4 regions of the Mesorhizobium sp. M0587 genome follow, and region 2 is predicted to be linked to each of the others. Evidence: predicted binding sites of a transcription regulator. Region 2 holds the regulator's gene; each other region holds the start of a gene.

Region 1 (4,660 bases), on a different contig from region 2:
TTGCCTTCGGCCTCGCGCAGCAGTCGGTCGCGGATGACGCGGCTGGTCACCTTGTCGCCTTCGGTACCGGCGAGCGGGCTGTCGTTGACGAGGAACGACATGGTCACGGTCGGCGGATCGATCGGCTGCGCATGCAGCGCCTCGGTCACCGCCAGGTCGCAGAACGTGTCGGCGACGGTGCCCTTCGACAGGCCGGCGATGGCGACGATGTCGCCCGCCTGCGCTTCTTCGATCGGCTGGCGCTCAAGGCCGCGGAAGGCGAGGATCTTGGAGATGCGGCCGGTTTCGATCTGCGTGCCGTCATTGTGCAGCACCTTGACCGCCTGGTTCGACTTCAGCGTACCGCTCTCGATACGGCCGGTTATGATGCGGCCGAGGAACGGGTTGGCTTCCAGGATGGTGCCGATCATGCGGAACGGGCCGGGATGCACGGTCGGCGCCGGCACATGCTTGATGACGAGATCGAACAGCGGTGCCAGCTGCTGGTCCTTCGGACCTTCGGGATTTTCGGAAACCCAGCCATCGCGGCCCGAACCGTAGAGGATCGGAAAATCGAGCTGTTCGTCGGTGGCGTCGAGCGCCGCGAAGAGGTCGAACACCTCGTTGACCACCTCGACATGGCGAGCGTCCGGCCGGTCGATCTTGTTGATGACGACGATCGGCTTGAGGCCGACCTTGAGTGCCTTGCCGACGACGAACTTGGTCTGCGGCATCGGCCCTTCGGCGGCGTCGACCAGCACGATGGCCGAATCCACCATCGACAGGATGCGTTCGACTTCGCCGCCGAAATCGGCGTGGCCGGGCGTGTCGACGATGTTGATGCGGGTGTCCTTCCAGTCGACCGAGGTCGCCTTGGCCAGGATGGTGATGCCGCGTTCCTTTTCGAGGTCGTTGGAATCCATGGCGCGCTCGGCGACGCGCTGGTTGTCGCGGAAGGAGCCGGACTGCTTCAAAAGCTGATCGACCAGGGTGGTCTTTCCATGGTCGACGTGCGCGATGATCGCGATATTACGGAGTTTCATGTTCTGGTCTCGGGAGCGTTGCAGGCAGCAAGCCAAATGGCGCCGCCTCTTTCGGTTGCGCGGCTCATACAGGGTTTTTCGCAATTGCGAAAGGGGAAGCGGAATACCAAATACTCATCAAATCTTAAGCATCCTCGTGCGAGATGATTTTGTTAACCAAGGTGGGAACCTTTTTTGGCCCCGGGCAGTTCGAACGTCATGACCGATCCAGTCACCAGATTGCAGCATATTCTCGCATGGGCCGCGCTTGCAGTGCTGCTTGCCGCCGGTGCGGCGCAATCGGCTGCGGCCCTGAAGGAAGCAAACCCGGCGTTGCCGCCGGAACCGCGAACGGCACAGCAGATGTTCGCCGACGCGCCCGACGGCGTCGATCCCATCGTTACCGGCCCCGTCAGCGCCGCCTTCAAGCAGCGGCAGAGGGACGCCGGCTGCGACAGCGCGGTGTGGCCGAAGATTCCGGCCGCCTGCTATCCGGACTGACTGCCGCCGGCGGGCGGTGATCGCCGTTCCGCCGTGATCCTTCGCCGCAGCGTTTCGACCGAAGCCAAATTCTTACGCCGAGCGCACAGGATCCAGCGTCACCTTGTAGAGCTCGTTGTCGTCGCGATCCATCAGCCGCACGGTCAGTTGCTCGCTGGCGCCGCTAATATCGACCAGACCGAAGAATTGCAGCCCGGCCGATGGCGGCAGGTTCTGTCCCTGCTCGGCGGTCGGCGCCTTGATGAATTTCAGCTCCGGACCAAACGTCATGTCGAAATCGTTCGGACCGAACGTGCCGGCATGGATCGGGCCCGAGACGAATTCCCAGAACGGATTGAAGTCCTGGAACTGCGCCTTGTCGGGATTGTAGTAGTGCGCGGCGGTGTAATGCACGTCAGCCGTCAGCCACACGGTGTTGGCGATGCCGACGTTCTTGATGTAGCGAAGCAGGTCGGCGATTTCAAGCTCGCGCCCCTTTGGCAGGCCGTTGTCGCCATTGCTGACGGCTTCCGCACCTGATTTCTTAGCAGCGTCGTCCCAGACGACGAGACCCAGCGGCATGTCGGCGGCGATGATCTTCCAGGTCGCCTTGGAGTTCGCCAGCTCGCGCTTCAGCCATTTCGTCTGCTGCTCGCCCAGCATGCGCGATTGCGGTGTCATCTCGTCCTGCATGTCGGGGCCGTTGGGGCCGCGATAGGAACGCATGTCGAGGAAGAACACATCGAGCAGCGGTCCGTAGGCAATTTTGCGATAGACCCGGCCCGGCTCCGACGGCTCGTAGCGGATCGTCGTCATCTCATGGAAGGCGCGCGCCGCACGCGCCGCCAGCACATGGATGGATTTCTCCGTATAGCGGTTGTCGGCGCTCAGGTCCTTCGAATCCGACCAGTTGTTCAGCACCTCGTGGTCGTCCCACTGGTAGAAGGTCGGGCAGATGGCGCTGAGCCCCAGCACGTGCCTGTCCATCATGTTGTATTTCCACTGGTCCCGATATTCGTCCAGCGTCTCGGCGACCTTGCGCTTGCCGTCGATCAGCACGACATTTTTCCACTTGCCGCCGCCGGCCAGGTCGACCTCCTCCTTCATGGCGCCGTCGGCATAGATGGTGTCGCCCGAATGCAGGAAGAAATCGGGCGTGTGCTTGCCGATCGTGGCGTAGGTTTTCATGCCGGTCTCGTCGATGCCCCAGCCCTGACCCGCGGTATCGCCCGACCAGGCGAATCTGATGTCGCGCTTGGAAGCGGGCGCGGTGCGGAAACGGCCGACGATCGGCTCCGAGACGACGTTGATGTCGGCGAGGTCGGCCGCTGTCATTCGATAAAAAATGTCCTGATCGGAGGCGAGATCGGTGAGCAGCCGCTTCACCGTGTGGTCGCTGGCCGGCGACGTGTCGAGCGGCGCGAGCCTGGTGGCGTCGGTGAAATTTTCCGTCGACGACACTTCGTACATGACGCGCGACGGGCGATCCGTGCGCGTCCACACCATGCCGCTGGTGGCATCGACATCGCCGGACTGGACGCCATGGGTGAAAGCCGGGCGCTGGTTGGCGCGCGAATAATAGGGCAGCGCCAGGCTCGAAACGCCGACCAGGCCAGCGGCGCTGGCGGAAGTGACGAAAGCGCGGCGGGTCATCGAGAGCTTGTTCATGGCTGTCTCCTGGATGGCGTTGAACGTTGCCATCAAGGTCCAGCGTCAATGTTTCAGGCGCATCTCGAAATCGTGAAGGTTTGATAACAGTGAACAGGCAAGCCGCCGGTCTCCCCCAGAGGGCAGAGATCGGCAGCATTGCCTACGGCGCCGCAATAACGGCGATTACGCCGCCTGCGGCTCCGGATCAAAGGCTGGCCGGCTGGTGTTGATCAGCAGCGAAATACACGCCGCGGCAATCGCCGTCATGCCGGCGATGAGGAAGGCCAGCTCGTAATTGCCTTGCAGTTCGCGCATGGTGCCGCCGAAAGCAGCAGCGGTCGCAGCACCGACCTGGTGGCCGGCAACGATCCAGCCGAACACGATCGGGCCGCTGCGGTCGCCGAAGGCTTCGTTGGCGAGCCTGAGCGTCGGCGGCACGGTGGCGATCCAGTCGAGGCCGTAGAGCACGGCAAAGATGATCAGGCTGGTCGCCGAGAAGCCGGAATAAGGAAGATAGATCAGCGACAGACCACGGATGCCGTAGTAGACGCCGAGCAGCTTGCGCGGATCGAAGCGATCGGTGAGCCAGCCCGACAGCGTCGTGCCGATCAGGTCGAAGATGCCCATCATCGACAGCAGGCCGGCGGCCTGCACCTCGCCAATGCCCATGTCGCCGCAGAAGGCGATCAGATGTGTGCCGACAAGCCCGTTGGTGGTGAAGCCGCAGACGAAGAAGGTGGCGAACAGGTACCAGAACACCCGCGTGCCGGCGGCGCGGCGCAGCGTCGAGAGCGTATGGGCGAGGAAATTGCCTTGCGATGCCGGCGAGGTCGGCGGCACGTCATCCGCCTCGGCGCCATAACGCACCATGCCGATCGACGCCGGCCGCTCCGGCACCAGCAGCCAGACCAGCGGCAGAAGGCAGGCGGTGGCAATGGAAATGGCTATGGCGACCGGCTTCCAGCCGCCCGACTGGGCGAGCGCGGCAAGCAGCGGCAGAAACACCAGCAGGCCGGTGGCGCTGGAGGCCGACATCAAGCCCATCACCAGGCCGCGATTGGTCTTGAACCAGCGATTGACGATGGTGGCGCCGAGCACCGTGGCGACCGCGCCTGAACCGATGCCGGAAAACACGCCCCAGGTGATCAGCAGATGCCACGGCTTGGTCATCAACAGGCTGAGCGCCGTCGAGCCCGACATCACCGCCAGCGAGGCAAGCAGCGTGCGGCGCAGCCCGATCCGCTCCATCAACGCCGCCGCGAACGGCCCGGTCAGACCGTAGAGGAAGATGCCGACGGCGGCAGCCAGGGAAACGACGTCGCGCCGCCAGCCGAAGCTGTTTTCCAACGGCAACATCATGACGGACGGCGCGGAACGCATCCCGGCCGCGATCAGCAGGCAGAGGAAGATGACGCCAACCACGACGAAAGCGTAGCGCTGGCCAAATGGACGGGATTGAGTTATCATGTTACTGACCGGTACGTTGCAAGATGGGAGCATGTATACGTACCGATCGGTAACATTGTCAA
Region 2 (4,660 bases):
TCCTCACCGGCACCATCATCGGCCTGGCGCGGGCGCTCGGCGAAACCGCGCCGCTGCTGCTGATCGGCATGGTCGCCTTCGTCGCCGACTATCCGAAGACGCCTTTCGATCCGGCCACGGCGCTGCCGGTGCAGATCTACATGTGGGCCAACGAGGCCGAGCGCGCCTTCGTCGAGCGCATGTCGGGTGCCATCATCATCCTGCTCGTCTTCCTCATGGCCATGAACATCACAGCGATCGTGCTGCGGCGCCGCTTCGAACGGCGCTGGTAAAAGAAGGCATCTGGTATGAACATCATGACCGAACAGTCCCTCGAAAACGCGGTGGGCGACAAGATGAGCGCCAAGTCGAACGAAGTGATCAAGATGCGCGGCGACAAGGTCGGCGTGTTCTACGGCGAGAAGCAGGCGCTGTTCGACGTCAATCTCGACGTCCGCCAGAACCAGGTGACGGCGCTGATCGGCCCCTCCGGCTGCGGCAAATCCACCTTCCTGCGTTGCCTCAACCGCATGAACGACACCATAGACTCGGCGCGGGTAACCGGCAGGATCACGTTGGACGACGAGGACATCTACGACAAAAACATCGACGTCGTCGAACTCAGAGCTCGCGTCGGCATGGTGTTCCAGAAGCCCAATCCGTTCCCGAAGTCGATATACGAGAACGTCGCTTACGGTCCACGCATCCACGGCTTGGCCAAGGGCAAGGCCGACATGGACCAGATTGTCGAATCGAGCCTGAAAAAGGCGGCGATCTGGAACGAGGTGAAGGATCGCCTGCAAGAGCCGGGCACCGGTCTTTCCGGCGGCCAGCAACAGCGCCTGTGCATTGCGCGCGCCATCGCGGTTTCGCCAGAGGTGATCCTTATGGACGAGCCCTGCTCGGCGCTTGACCCGATCGCCACCGCGCGCGTCGAGGAACTTATCGACGAATTGCGCCAGAACTACACGATCGTCATCGTCACCCACTCGATGCAGCAGGCAGCGCGTGTGTCGCAGCGCACGGCGATGTTCCATCTCGGCTATCTGGTCGAGGAGGGCGCTACCGACAAGATGTTCACCACTCCCGACGACAAGCGCACCCAGGACTATATCACCGGCCGGTTCGGTTGAGCAGTCCGGGCGAATTTACAGACACGAGGACAAGGTCATGGCCGAACACACAGTCGCAGCCTTCGACGAGGATCTAGGGCAGATCAGCAGGCTGATCAGCGACATGGGCGACCTCGCCAGTTCGATGGTCGGCGGCGCCACCAAAGCGCTGCTGAACACCGACAACGCTCTCGCGCAACGCGTCGTCTCCGATGACGCGATCATGGATGCGCGCCAGCGCGAGCTCGACGACCGCGCCATCACGCTGATCGCCAAGCGTCAACCGATGGCCGACGACCTGCGTCACGTCGTCGGCTCGATCCGCATGGCCGGCGACCTCGAACGCATCGGCGATCTTGCCAAGAACATCGCCAAGCGCGTCGGCACGGTCGGCCTCGCCGCCACGCCGCGCGACCTGTCGCATTCCATCGACGCGATGGCGCAGTTGGTGCTGATCCAGGTGCAGGGCGTGATCGAGGAATATGCGGCGCGCGATGCCGCCGCGCTGACGACGCTGCGGGCCAACGACGAGCGCATCGACGTCAAATACACCTCGGTGTTCCGCGAACTGCTGACCTACATGATGGAAGATCCGCGCAACATCACCGCTTGCACGCATCTGTTGTTCTGCGCCAAGAATCTGGAACGCATCGGCGACCATGTGACCAACATCGCCGAAAATGCCTATTATGTCCTGACCGGTACGCAACTGCCCGCCAATCGCCCGAAGCAGGACGAAACGGCGATGTCGGCGCCGGCGGCCTGACGGCGGGGTGACCGGGCGATGATCGCGCCGCGCATCATGGTGGTGGAGGACGAGGAGCCGTTAGGCGTGCTGCTCCGCTACAATCTGGAATCCGAGGGTTACCAGGTCGAGGTGGTGACGCGCGGCGACGAAGCCGAGATCCGGCTGCAGGAAAACGTGCCGGACCTTCTGGTGCTCGACTGGATGGTGCCGGCGGTTTCCGGCATCGAACTCTGCCGGCGCCTGCGAATGCGCGCCGAGACCGAGCGATTGCCGATCATCATGCTGACGGCGCGCGGCGAGGAAAGCGACCGCGTGCGCGGCCTTTCCACCGGGGCCGACGACTATCTGGTCAAGCCGTTCTCGACGCCGGAATTCATGGCCCGGGTCAAGGCGCTGCTGCGCCGCGCCAAGCCGGAGGTGCTGTCCAGCGTGCTCAAGGTCGGCGACATCGTGCTCGACCGCGAATCGCACCGGGTCTATCGCAAGAAAAGCGAGATCCGGCTCGGGCCGACCGAATTCCGCCTGCTCGAATTCATGATGCGCCATCCCGGCCGCGTGTTCTCGCGCAGCCAACTGCTCGACAATGTCTGGGGCGAGACGATCTACATCGACGAACGCACGGTGGACGTGCATGTCGGCCGGCTGCGCAAGGCGGTCAACAATGGCCGCATGCCCGATGTCATCCGCACCATTCGCGGCGCCGGCTACGCGATCAGGGAAGATTAGGTCTTTGGCGCGGAAGTTCCGTCAGATTGGGCTTCCGAAGGCGGGTCTCGGAGGTTTTGCGACTAGCCGAAAACGGCAGTCACTTCGTCATCCACGGGCGTAGCAAGGAGCGTAGCGACGCAGCGCAGACCCGAGGATCCATGCCGCGACTTCGGAGTGCTGCCACGATGCAGAATTCTGCTCCCCTGCACTCCACGACTACGGTCGCAGGATCCTCGGGTCTGCGCCGCGTCGCTGCGCTCCTTGCTCCGCCCTAGGATGACGACATTGGGACGACTTCGGCAATATCCAAAGTCGACGATGGTCTGCGGCATCGACGGCGGACGCCACTCAGGCTACGTTCTTTCCAGTGCCAGTTCTCGCCTGCACGCCAGGCGCGAAAATCTCCTGGTCGACGAAGGTCAGCGCGCGCATGGCGCAACCTTCCCTGATCAGCGGCAGTTCGTTGGGCTCGGTGTCGAAGGAAATCGATTCCGAGTGCTGGCCGCCGGCGGTCTGGGCGATGGCCTCGCGCAGTGCCGGCTCGATCAGGTCGAAGGCGGCGGCGCTGACGCCGACCATGGCGACAGGCGCCGGGTCGATCAGCGCGAACAGGCTGCCGAGGCCATAGCCGAGCGCCTCGCCGGCCTTGCGATAGGCCTCGCGCTCCGGTCCGTCTTTTTCGCGCGCCGAAGCCGCCAGCGTACGCATGTCGGCGTCGCTGACGTCGACCGGTTCGGTGTCCTCGCCAAGCTGCCTCGCATTGCGCCAGATCGCATAATTGCCGGCATAGGCCTCGACGCAGCCGCGCCGTCCGCAGCGGCAGAGGGCGCCGCCCGGCCAATGGATCATGTGGCCGAACTCGCCGCCCGAGGAATGGGTGCCGGTGAACAGTTCGCCTTTCAGCACCAGGCCCATGCCGATGCCGTGGGAAAGCAGGATGGCTATGAAGTCGTCGCGATAGCGCTGGGGATCGCGCCAGCGCAGCGCCACCGCCATCATGTTGCAGTCATTCTCCGTGGTGGCGGGAATGCCGAACTCGGCCTCGAGTATGTCGGCGAAGGCGATATCGGTCTGCGGCGTGATCGGCGACCACAGCATGGACCGCGCATCGGTGTCGGTGATGCCCTGGATCGCCAGCGCGATGCGGGCGACGCGCCGGACGTCGAGGTCGGGGTCCTCGATCCGGCGCCGCACGATGGCGACGCATTCGCCGATCAGCGCCCCGCGCGCCATGGTCAGCGTGTCCAGCCGGCGCTGCTCCTCGGCGATCACCTGGCCGGCATAGTCGATGACGGCGACGGACAGGAAGTTCAGCGACAGCACCACGGTCATCACCGCCGCCGCCTCCGGGTTGAGGCCGAGGCCGACCTGTGGGCGCCCGCGTTTCAGCGAGCCCGTCTCGCTCGGCTTGCCCTCGGTCAGGATGCCTTCGCCGATGAGGTCGGAGGAAATCGCCGATATGGTCGAGTGGCTGAGGCCGGTGGTCGCGGCGATCTCGGTGCGCGAGGGCTGGCTGGCACGGCGTACGGCCGCGATCACCATCGCCCGGTTGCGCCGACGCAAATCGTCGTGACGGATTCCGACCGACATGCTTCTCTCATATCCTCCCTGTCGCCGTGGTTCTTCCTGTCCCTCGAACGCTGCCGGCAACGTGGGCAAATACTGGCAGAAGCATGCGGTGCTGTCATTATTTATTCGGGGCTCGAAAAAAATTCGAGAGGACATCAAAATCCATCAGAATCGATGTTGACAGCGTTCCGGGGATGGACCAGTGTTTTTTCGGGGCTCGAAAAAATAGAGCCTCTGTGCCGGCCTTCGGGTCAGTTTGGTCGCGCCTTACGCGGCGCAGGGAGGATAATATGAAAAGATTCACAGCCGCCATCCTGGCGGGTGTCGCCATGTCGCTGACGCTCGCGTCGGTCGCCCAGGCGAAAGACAAGGTCATCGGCGTTTCGTGGTCCAACTTCCAGGAAGAGCGCTGGAAGACCGACGAAGCCGCCATGAAAACGGCGATTGAGGCAGCCGGCGACAAGTACATCTCCGCCGACGCGCAGTCCAATCCCGGCAAGCAGCTCACCGATGTCGAGAGCCTGATCTCGCAGGGCGCCAACTC
Region 3 (4,660 bases), on a different contig from region 2:
CGGTATCCGCCCGGTGCCGACGCAATCGCTGAAGCGGCTGCGTCAGCTCTGCGACCAGCACGGCCTGTTGTTGATCTACGACGAGGTCCAGTGCGGCATCGGCCGCACCGGAAAACTGTTCGCGCATGAATGGTCCGGCGTCACGCCCGACATCATGGCGATTGCCAAGGGCATTGGCGGCGGCTTCCCGATGGGCGCCTGCCTTGCCACCGACGAAGCGGCTGTCGGCATGACCGCAGGCGTGCATGGCACCACTTTCGGCGGCAATCCGCTGGCCATGGCGGTCGGCAACGCCGTTCTCGACGTGGTGCTGGAAGACGGCTTCCTGGAAGACGTCCAGCGCAAGGCGTTGCTGATGAAGCAGGGGTTGGCGTCTGTCGCCGACGAGTTTCCCGAAATCATCGAGGACATCAGGGGCAGCGGGCTGATGCTCGGCCTTAAATGCGCCATGCCCAACACCAAGGTGAACATGGCGCTGCGCGACCAGCATCTGTTGGCTGTCCCGGCCGGCGACAATGTCATTCGCCTGCTGCCGCCGCTCACGGTCACCGACGCCGAGATCCACGAAGCTCTCAACCGCATCCGCGCCAGCGCCAAGGGCCTGGCGGAGGCGATCGCCACCGCCGCCGCGAAGTAATCCCGGAAACATGCCGATGAGCCCTCGTCACTTCACCGATCTTTCCGCTGTTTCCGAAGGCGACCTGCGCTTCATGCTGGACGATGCCGTGGTGCGAAAGGCACGTCTAAAGGCCGGCGAGCGGACCAAGCCGCTCGAAGGCAAGGTGCTGGCCATGATCTTCGACAAGCCGTCGACGCGCACACGGGTCTCCTTCGACGTCGGCATGCGCCAGCTTGGCGGCGAGACCATCATGCTGACCGGCACCGAAATGCAGCTCGGCCGCTCCGAGACCATTGCCGACACTGCCAAGGTGCTGTCGCGCTACGTCGACGCGATCATGATCCGCACCACCTCGCATGAGCGGCTGCTCGAACTCACCGAGAACGCCACCGTTCCGGTCATCAACGGGCTGACTGACGACACCCATCCCTGCCAGCTGATGGCCGATATCATGACCTTCGAGGAGCATCGCGGCCCGGTTGCCGGCAAGACCATCGCCTGGACCGGCGACGGCAACAATGTGCTGCATTCGCTGCTCGAGGCCTCGGCGCGGTTCCGCTTCAACCTCAACGTCGCCGTGCCAGAAGGCAGCGAGCCGGCACAGAAGCATGTCGACTGGTCGCAGGCGCATGGCGGCAAGCTCTCATTCACCCGCTCGCCCGAGGAAGCCGTCGACCAGGCCGACTGCATCGTCACCGACTGCTGGGTGTCGATGGGCCAGGAGCACCGCGCCCGCGGCCACAACGTGTTCTCGCCTTATCAGGTCAATGCCAAACTGATGGCCAAGGCAAAGCCGGACGCGCTGTTCATGCATTGTTTGCCGGCGCATCGCGGCGAGGAAGTGACCGACGAGGTCATCGATGGCCCACATTCGGTGGTCTTCGACGAGGTCGAGAACCGGCTCCATGCGCAGAAGGCCGTGCTTGCCTGGTGTCTTGGCGCTTGAAGTGTCTTGGCGGTTGAAGTGTCTTGGCGCCTGAAGTGTCTGCGAGCTTGATCTGCGCGAGTGCGATGCCTATCTGCGCCGCATCACGCAAATCAAGCGCGTTTCGTCGCATGCTCCCGAGAGGGCGGCATGGCCGCGCCCTGGAGCCTTGTCATGTTGGAAACTTATCAAGTGACTGAACATCATCCCAAACTCGGCGAGTTCGGCTATGCCGGCGACGACCACGTCGTGCCCTTCGAGGTCGGTCCGCTCGACGTGCGCGGCCGTACCGTCCAACTCGGGCCGATGCTCGATGCCATTCTCGGCCGTCACGACTACCCCGAGCCGGTCGCCCGGCTGCTGGCGGAAGCCTGTGTTCTGACGGTACTGCTCGGTACCTCGCTCAAGTTCGAGGGCAAGTTCATCCTGCAGACCCGCACCGACGGGCCAGTCGACATGCTGGTCGCGGATTTCTCGACGCCCTCGGCGCTGCGGGCCTATGCGCGTTTCGACGCCGACCGGCTAGAGGCGTTGGTCGCAGCCGGCGAAACGTCTCAGCAGACGCTGCTCGGCAGCGGCGTGCTGGCACTGACCATTGATCAGGGTGCTCATACGCAGCGTTACCAGGGTATCGTCCAACTCGACGGCGAAACGCTGGAAGACGCGGCACGCACCTATTTCCGCCAATCGGAACAGATCCCGACGGATATCAGGCTCTCGGTCGCCAAGTTGTTGACGCCAAGCGTCGGCGGCGCGCGCGAACAGTGGCGCGCCGGCGGCATCCTGGCTCAGTTCCTGCCGCAGTCGCCCGAGCGCATGCGCATTCCGGACCTGCCGGGCGGCGACGGCGATCCGCGCGACGAGATCCACGACCCAGCCGACAATTCCTGGCAGGAATTGCTGGCCTTGCTCGGCACCATCGAGCCGACCGAACTGATCGATCCGACGATCGGCGCCGAGCGGCTGCTCTATCGTCTGTTCCACGAACATGGCGTACGCGTCTTCGGCGGCGTCCCCGTCACCGATCAATGCTCATGCTCCAGGGACAAGATCCGTGGCATCCTCGAGGGCTTTTCGGCGCAGGAGATCAAGGATAGCACCGAAGATGGCGGCATCCATGTCGCCTGCGAGTTCTGCTCGACGCAGTACGATTTCGACCCCGCGGAATTCGCGGCTCAATAAGCACCTTCCTTCTCCCCGTTCTGCGGGGAGAAGGTGCCCGGAGGGTGGATGAGGGGCGGCGCTGGTTTTTGGGCGATTGTCTCGCGTCCGCAGGCGCGGTTGTGCATTGGAGATGATCCCGCGAGTCCGATGCTGCCTCTCATTGTCCTGCCGGACATTTCTCGCCGTTAATGACGGGAGAAAAACGCTGTCGTCGGAGCCTTCGCCAACCGTTAATTCACCGTCCGCCGCTTGCCCGGCAGGTCCAGCGAGAAAGCGGGGATGGCGACGTCGAACGTCTCCCCGCGCTTGTTGCGCATCGTGTAGTGCCCGACCATGATACCTGACGGCGTCGGGAGCGGGCAGCCGGACGTGTATTGATAGCTGTCGCCGGGATTGAGCTCGGGCTGATCGCCGACCACGCCGGGGCCGCGCACCTCCTCGACCCGGCCGGTGCCGTCGGTGATGTGCCAATAGCGCGACAACAGTTGCACGAACTCGTCCGACTGGTTGTCGATCGTTATGTGGTAGCCCCAGACATAGCGGTTCTCCGAAGGATCCGAGCGATCCTCGAGGTAAAATGGCCTGACCTGCACTTCGATCTGGCGCGTGACGGCGCGATACATGAGCGGCTCCAAACAATCCAGGCGGAACTTTCGGCGCTCTCCGCGGTTCGGTCAACGGAGCGCGGCCTTTGTCGCCAACCCTGAGGGGGCAGGTGCCGACAAACAATGTCATTTAAGTGACACATGACAATGATGGTGTGCGCCAACCACCGCCGGGCGACTCGGGCGCTCTGTCGAACTGTCGAAAACGGCCCTGCGCGGGCCGGTTTTTGTGGAGTGACCGGATCTCGATGGAACTCGCTCTCATAGCCGCATCGCTTTCTACTGCTCTCATTGTCTTGAACATCGCCAGCATCGTGCTCGCCGCCTCGCGCCTGAGGCGACGCCACATCATGGCACCGCCGACCGGCAAGCCGATGCCGGTGTCGATCGTCGTGCCTTCGCGCGGCGTCGAGCCGTTTACGCGCGAGACGCTGCAACGCGCTTTCTCGCTCGACTGGCCACGCTACGAACTGATCTTCTGTGTCGCCCATGCCGACGATCCGGTGGTCAAACTGATCCGCGCCGCCACCGCCCGCTTTCCCGCCGTGCCCGCCCGCTTGCTGATCGGCAATGACCGCGTCAGCGCCAATCCCAAGCTCAACAATTGCGTCAAGGGATGGGAGGCGGCGCGCCACGACTGGGTTATCCTTGCCGATTCCAACGTGCTGATGCCGAGGGATTACGTCCAGCATCTGCTGGCGGCATGGGGGCCGGAAACCGGTCTTGTCTGCTCGACGCCGATCGGCTCCCGGCCCGACGGGTTCTGGGCCGATGTCGAATGCGCCTTCCTCAACACGCTGCAGGCCCGCTGGCAATATGCCGGCGAGGCGCTCGGCCTTGGCTTCGCGCAGGGCAAGAGCATGCTCTGGAACAAGCCGATGCTCGACGCCAATGGCGGCATCCGCGCGCTGGCGGCTGAGATCGCCGAGGACGCCGCCGCGACCAAACTGGTGAACGGCCTCGGCTTGCGCGTCAATCTCGTTTCCTCGCCGTTCGAGCAGCCGCTCGGCCGGCGCACGCTTGGCGAGATCTGGTCGCGCCAGGCCCGTTGGGCGCGACTGCGCCGCGTCACCTTCCCGCTCTTCTTCGCGCCCGAAATCCTGACCGGCGCCGCGGTGCCGCTGGTGCTTGCGCTGGTAGCGGCGGCGAGTGCCGGTTTCAGCCTGCCGCTGACCTTCGTCGCCGTGCTGGCGGCCTTCTATCTTCCGGAATGCGCCCTGGCTTGGGGCAAGGGCTGGCACCTGTCGCCGCGCATGATCGCGGCTATGATGATGCGCGACATGATCGTGCCGGGGATGTGGGCGCGCGGCTGGCTTGGCGGCGCCGTCGACTGGCGCGGCAACGCGA
Region 4 (4,660 bases), on a different contig from region 2:
CGGTCCATCTTGGTGGCGCCGAGCAGATCGGCGGCGCGGCGCGTTTCGATCAGCACGTCGGCCTGGCTGGCAAAGCCGTTCTCGGCTGTCAGTGGGCCTTGGCCGAAAGCGATCGGCAGCCATTCGACAGAACCGTCCTCGGCGAATTTGGCGACATGCAGCGTGCCGTCGTCGAGCAGGTCCTTGTTAGCCGCGCGGTCATTGGGATCGAACTTACCCGCGGTGACGAACTTGTAGACATAGTCGAAGCGCTCGTCGTCGCCGAGATAGAACACGACGCGGCCGTCCCTGGCGACGATCGATTCGGCGCCCTCATGCTTGAAGCGGCCCATGGCGGTGCGCTTCCTCGGCACCGAGGTCGGATCGTCGACGTCGACCTCGACGATCCAGCCGAAGCGATTGGGCTCGTTCGGCTCCTTCGAAATGTCGAAGCGGTCGTAATGCGCGCCCCATTCGTAAGCGCCTTCGGGAATGCCGAGGCGCTTGTAGTTGGCGGCTTCCTTGTGGCCTTCGGGCAGTTCGCCGGAGAAGTAGCCATGGATGTTCTCCTCGGCCATCACATAGGTGCCCCACGGCGTGACGCCGCCGGCGCAGTTGTTGACGGTGCCGAAAACCTTGGTGCCGGACGGGTCGGCATTGGTCTTGACGCGGTCGTGGCCGGCGACCGGGCCTGACAGGGCCATCTCGGTGTTGGAGGTTATGCGGCGGTTGAGCTTGCCGTCGCGCACCACCTGCCACTTGCCCGATACCTTGCGGATCTCGACGATGGTGCCGCCATGGGCCGCCATCTCGACATCGACCTGCTCCTTGCTGAGCGGCGCGACCTCGGCCGACTTCTTGCCGCCCTTCTCGACGATCGTGACGATCCCCGGGAACATCAGATGCGGGTTGGTGTATTCATGGTTGACGACCAGCAGGCCGTGCTCGGCCGAGCCGTCGATCTCGATGTAGCCGACATAATCATTGTTGTAGCCGAACTGTTTCGCCTGGGCCTGCGCCGACTGTTTGGTCGGGTCGAATTCCGGCGAATCGGCAAACAGCGGATCGCCCCAGCGCAGCAACACATCGGCATCGTAGCCCGGCGCCACATGGTGCTTGTCATCGATGCCGGCTTCGAGCTCGTCGAAAGAAAAGGCGGAGCCTTCCGCGGCGCGGGCTTTGCCGGCGCTGACCAACGCCAGCGGGCTGACGGTGGCGGCGATCGCCGAGACCGCCAGCGACCCCTTCAGGAAACCCCGGCGAGAAAATCGCGCGGCGATGATCTCGCCCATGGTGCGGTTGTCGGTCGGGTTGATGGCCGGGCCGTCGTTTTCCTCGAGCAGGCTGGTCCGGAATCGGGCGTCGGGGGAGCGATATTCGGTCATGCGAGACTTGCCTCTAGCTTTGGGGTGGCTGGATCTTGTTGCCTGTTCGACGCCTTACAATCGCCTGGTCACACTTTCGTGACATTGAGAGCCGCGTTCAACCGCATTCCTGCGCAAGCGCGCAACGCAGGGGTCCAGGCCCTAGTCAGGTCGGGCAAAAAGTCCCTTTCTTCCTGTCTGGGATGATCTTGGATGGATCGCTCCGATTTCCTCACGAAGCGGGTTCGCGCGCATGCGACATAGGACTTTAGTCCAACCTTGCGCTGGCAAAGGTCCTGGTAGACAACCGCAACGGTCGGAGGCCGCTTCCGGACGCCACTGCTTTCGGCGATGTTCGTTGCAACTGCGAGGTTGACCGTGGGCGCCGGCTCAATCGACGGAGATCAAGAAATGCACGGATCGATCATGGGCCGCTGTCGGCGACTGGCGCTCGGATCGGCCTCGGCGCTGGTCCTGACTCTCGCTCCCTATCAAATTGCCCTGCATGGCTCCGCTGCGGGGATCCACGTCGCCAGCGCACAGGCTGCTCCGGGCGGCGGGAACGGTGGCAACGGCGGTGGCGGCGGCGGTGGTGGGAGCGGTGGCAATAGTGGAAATAGCGGCAACAGCGGCGGCAATTCCGGAACCAATGGCGGCTCGGGAGCCGGCAAGGGCCAGAACAACAATGGCAAGAGCCATGTCGACGCCACGACCCGCGACCGCGTCGACGTGCAAGGCAACGAGATCACGGTCCATCATCCCGACGGCATAACGGAAAAGATCGAGAACGGCCGTTTCAGGATGGAAGATGCACTCGGTCGCACGATCATCGACCGCCGGGCCACCCCGGCCGATGTCAGTCGCCTCAAGAGCTTGTGAAGCCGGCCAACAGGCAACGGTCAGCTTCACACGTCACCTCCGCCGCCCCCGGCGGAGGTGACCTCGTTCAAATTGGCGTTTACGCGATCTCCGGCATCGCGATGGCAAAAAGCGCTACGAAGGGTTCCTGTCGCGGTCGCGCGACTCGCGCATCATCAGGGCCGCCTCGGTTCGGTTCCGCACTTTGAGCTTCGACAGCACGCCGGTCATGTGATGCTTGACGGTCTTCTCCTGCAGCTCCAGTCGCAAGGCGACTTCCTTGTTGCTGAGCCCCTCCGCCACCAGCCGCAGGATTTCCGTCTGCCGCTCGGTGAGTTGCCGCAGCCGGTCCGCCATGCCGTTGGCGGGCTGCTGGGACTGGAGATCCGAAAGCAGCCGTGCCGACAGCATCGGCGATAGATAGCTCTCTCCGTCCGCCACGTTGCGCAGGATGTCGGCCAGCGCACGTGATCCGACGCCTTTGAGGACATAGCCTCGCACGCCTGCGTTCAGAGCCCAGGTAACATCGGCATTGGTCTCGGAAACGGTCAGCATGACGATCTTCTGGGCGGGATGGCTGGCGAGGATGTTCGCGACCGCGGCCAGGCCGCCACCGGGCATGGAGATGTCGAGCAGCAGTATGTCTGGCCGCACCGTCGAGACGATGCGTTCTGCATCCTGCGCCGTGGCGCCCTCGCCGGCCATTTCGAAGCCTCCGATCTCCGACAGGCTGCGCGTCACGCCTTCGCGAAAAAGAGGATGATCGTCGATTATTGCAATGCGAATGGGTCCGATCATGCTTGCTCCTCGACTGATAACCTGATCACCAATCGCGTGCCTTGCGGCCCGGTCAAGGTTTCGAACTGGCCGCCGATGCTTTCGACCCGCTCTCTCAGGCCGGCGAGCCCCAGGCCTTCTGCCCGTGCCGGGTCGAAGCCAGGCCCGCCGTCCGATACTTCGACGAAAAGCCTGCCACCTTTCATCCCGGCGCGCACCGCCTGATCCTTGCCCCGGCCATGCCGATACGCATTGTTCAGCCCTTCCTGCACGAAACGGTAGATGCTGATCTTCTCCGAGGCGCCGGGCTCGGGCAAGGGTTCGGCCAGCGTCAGCGTCACCGCCGTTCCTGTCCTGCGCTCGTGTTCGTTGACGGCCAACCGCAGGATATCCGCCGCCGCCGCCGTCTCGATCTGCGGCAGGACGAGGCCGTTGCAGATGCCGCGTATCTCGCGCATCGCGTCTTCCAGCGTCTTGCGGATCATCGCGACCTCGGTCGAACGGCTTTCGCTCCATTGGCCGTCGCCGGAAAATACCGGACTGTCCATGCGCAATGCCGCCAGGGCCACGAGTTGGGCCGGGCCGTCATGGAGGTCGGCACCGATGCGGCGCAGATATCGCTCGTTGAGTGCGGTGGCGCGGCGAGACGCCCGCTGCACGCGCTGCCGCAAGGCACTGTTCTGCGTCACCAGGCCCTGCAGCTCCGAAACCTGGCGGCGCAAAGCCCTGCGCTGGTCGTCTATGGTGCGGCTGCCGCGCAGGACGATGCCCGACAGAAGCAGAAGCGCCGCCAAGGTCGCGCTAGCCACGATCAGCCAGCTTGACAGGAGGGCGGAAGCGAGGGTCGCCTGGAAGTCATCGGCGATTTCATAGAATTCGGTTACGGCCACGACCTCGCCCGACCAGGGCTCGCGGACGGGATTGTAGATCTCCAGCAATGGTACGCCAGCAGCCCTTTCCTCGTTTTCGTCGGCGTCGAACGTGTTGAATTCGGCGACGACATTGCCTTGGAAAGCAGACCGCAGATTATCGCTTGGATCGAAGCGGCGTCCTATCAAGGCCGATTCTTTCGCATAGAGAATCGTGCCGTCGCGGCGCCAGAGCTTGAACGATGCGAGGCGCTTGCCCAGCGCGCCTTGGCCGAGCGTCTCGTCAAGCGCCTGCTTGGCGGAATCGCTGAGTTCCTGGCTCTTGCGCAAGTCGGGCAACAGCGGCGCGATCACGCTATCGACGTAGAGCGCCGTCGTGGCGGCCGAATTGCGGATGACGCCGTCGCGGATCTGCGTGGTCACCCAGGCGCCCACCACCAGCATGACCGCCAGAAGGCCAAATCCGCCGGCAAGCACGAATTGCAGGGCAAGGGAAAGCTCGCTCCAGCGCCGCGCCAAGTTCTGAAGAATGCGTGTCATGGACCCCTGACCGCCCTCGATCGACAGTTGGGCGATATCCGTACATTGGGCTTCAGTCTTGCTGTTGCCAAGACCTTCATTCTCCCGACGTTGCTTGACGTTCCGGCAGGCTTCGGAAACAAGGGCTGCGGCACACGCGGCGCGGGCCGCTTCGAGAGGGGACGGGACTTGAGTTTTTCGGGATTGCTTCAGCTTGGCTTTTCAACCATCATTTTCCTGTTCGCCGCGACTGCCGCCAAGCAATGGGGTCTGGCGCCGAGCCTTGGCAAGATC

The links. Region 2 encodes PhoB, which activates phosphate uptake and scavenging genes when phosphate is short. Its sites were predicted from a motif close to TGTCATNNANCTGTCAT; they were not measured.
Region 1: a site for PhoB is predicted at 3,222-3,238, ahead of NKI49_RS27565 (alkaline phosphatase D family protein). Genes of this name have one in related genera too.
Region 3: a site for PhoB is predicted at 3,438-3,454, ahead of NKI49_RS23460 (ceramide glucosyltransferase). Genes of this name have one in related genera too.
Region 4: a site for PhoB is predicted at 1,432-1,448, ahead of NKI49_RS18155 (PhoX family protein). Genes of this name have one in related genera too.

What each region holds. Positions count from the first base shown of each region.
Region 1 covers NZ_JAMYQP010000041.1:11,996-16,655, forward strand. The annotation lists gene typA (translational GTPase TypA) at 1-1,022, opposite strand, end outside; gene NKI49_RS27560 (hypothetical protein) at 1,221-1,502, shown strand; gene NKI49_RS27565 (alkaline phosphatase D family protein) at 1,575-3,149, opposite strand; gene NKI49_RS27570 (MFS transporter) at 3,315-4,598, opposite strand.
Region 2 covers NZ_JAMYQP010000035.1:5,517-10,176, reverse strand. The annotation lists gene pstA (phosphate ABC transporter permease PstA) at 1-272, shown strand, start outside; gene pstB (phosphate ABC transporter ATP-binding protein PstB) at 288-1,112, shown strand; gene phoU (phosphate signaling complex protein PhoU) at 1,150-1,857, shown strand; gene phoB (phosphate regulon transcriptional regulator PhoB) at 1,876-2,565, shown strand; gene NKI49_RS25570 (ROK family protein) at 2,896-4,137, opposite strand; gene xylF (D-xylose ABC transporter substrate-binding protein) at 4,407-4,660, shown strand, end outside.
Region 3 covers NZ_JAMYQP010000029.1:72,503-77,162, forward strand. The annotation lists gene NKI49_RS23440 (aspartate aminotransferase family protein) at 1-637, shown strand, start outside; gene argF (ornithine carbamoyltransferase) at 654-1,565, shown strand; gene NKI49_RS23450 (Hsp33 family molecular chaperone) at 1,695-2,726, shown strand; gene apaG (Co2+/Mg2+ efflux facilitator ApaG/CorD) at 2,939-3,331, opposite strand; gene NKI49_RS23460 (ceramide glucosyltransferase) at 3,562-4,660, shown strand, end outside.
Region 4 covers NZ_JAMYQP010000019.1:2,716-7,375, reverse strand. The annotation lists gene NKI49_RS18155 (PhoX family protein) at 1-1,364, opposite strand, end outside; gene NKI49_RS18150 (hypothetical protein) at 1,755-2,222, shown strand; gene NKI49_RS18145 (LuxR C-terminal-related transcriptional regulator) at 2,337-2,999, opposite strand; gene NKI49_RS18140 (sensor histidine kinase) at 2,996-4,387, opposite strand; gene NKI49_RS18135 (hypothetical protein) at 4,556-4,660, shown strand, end outside.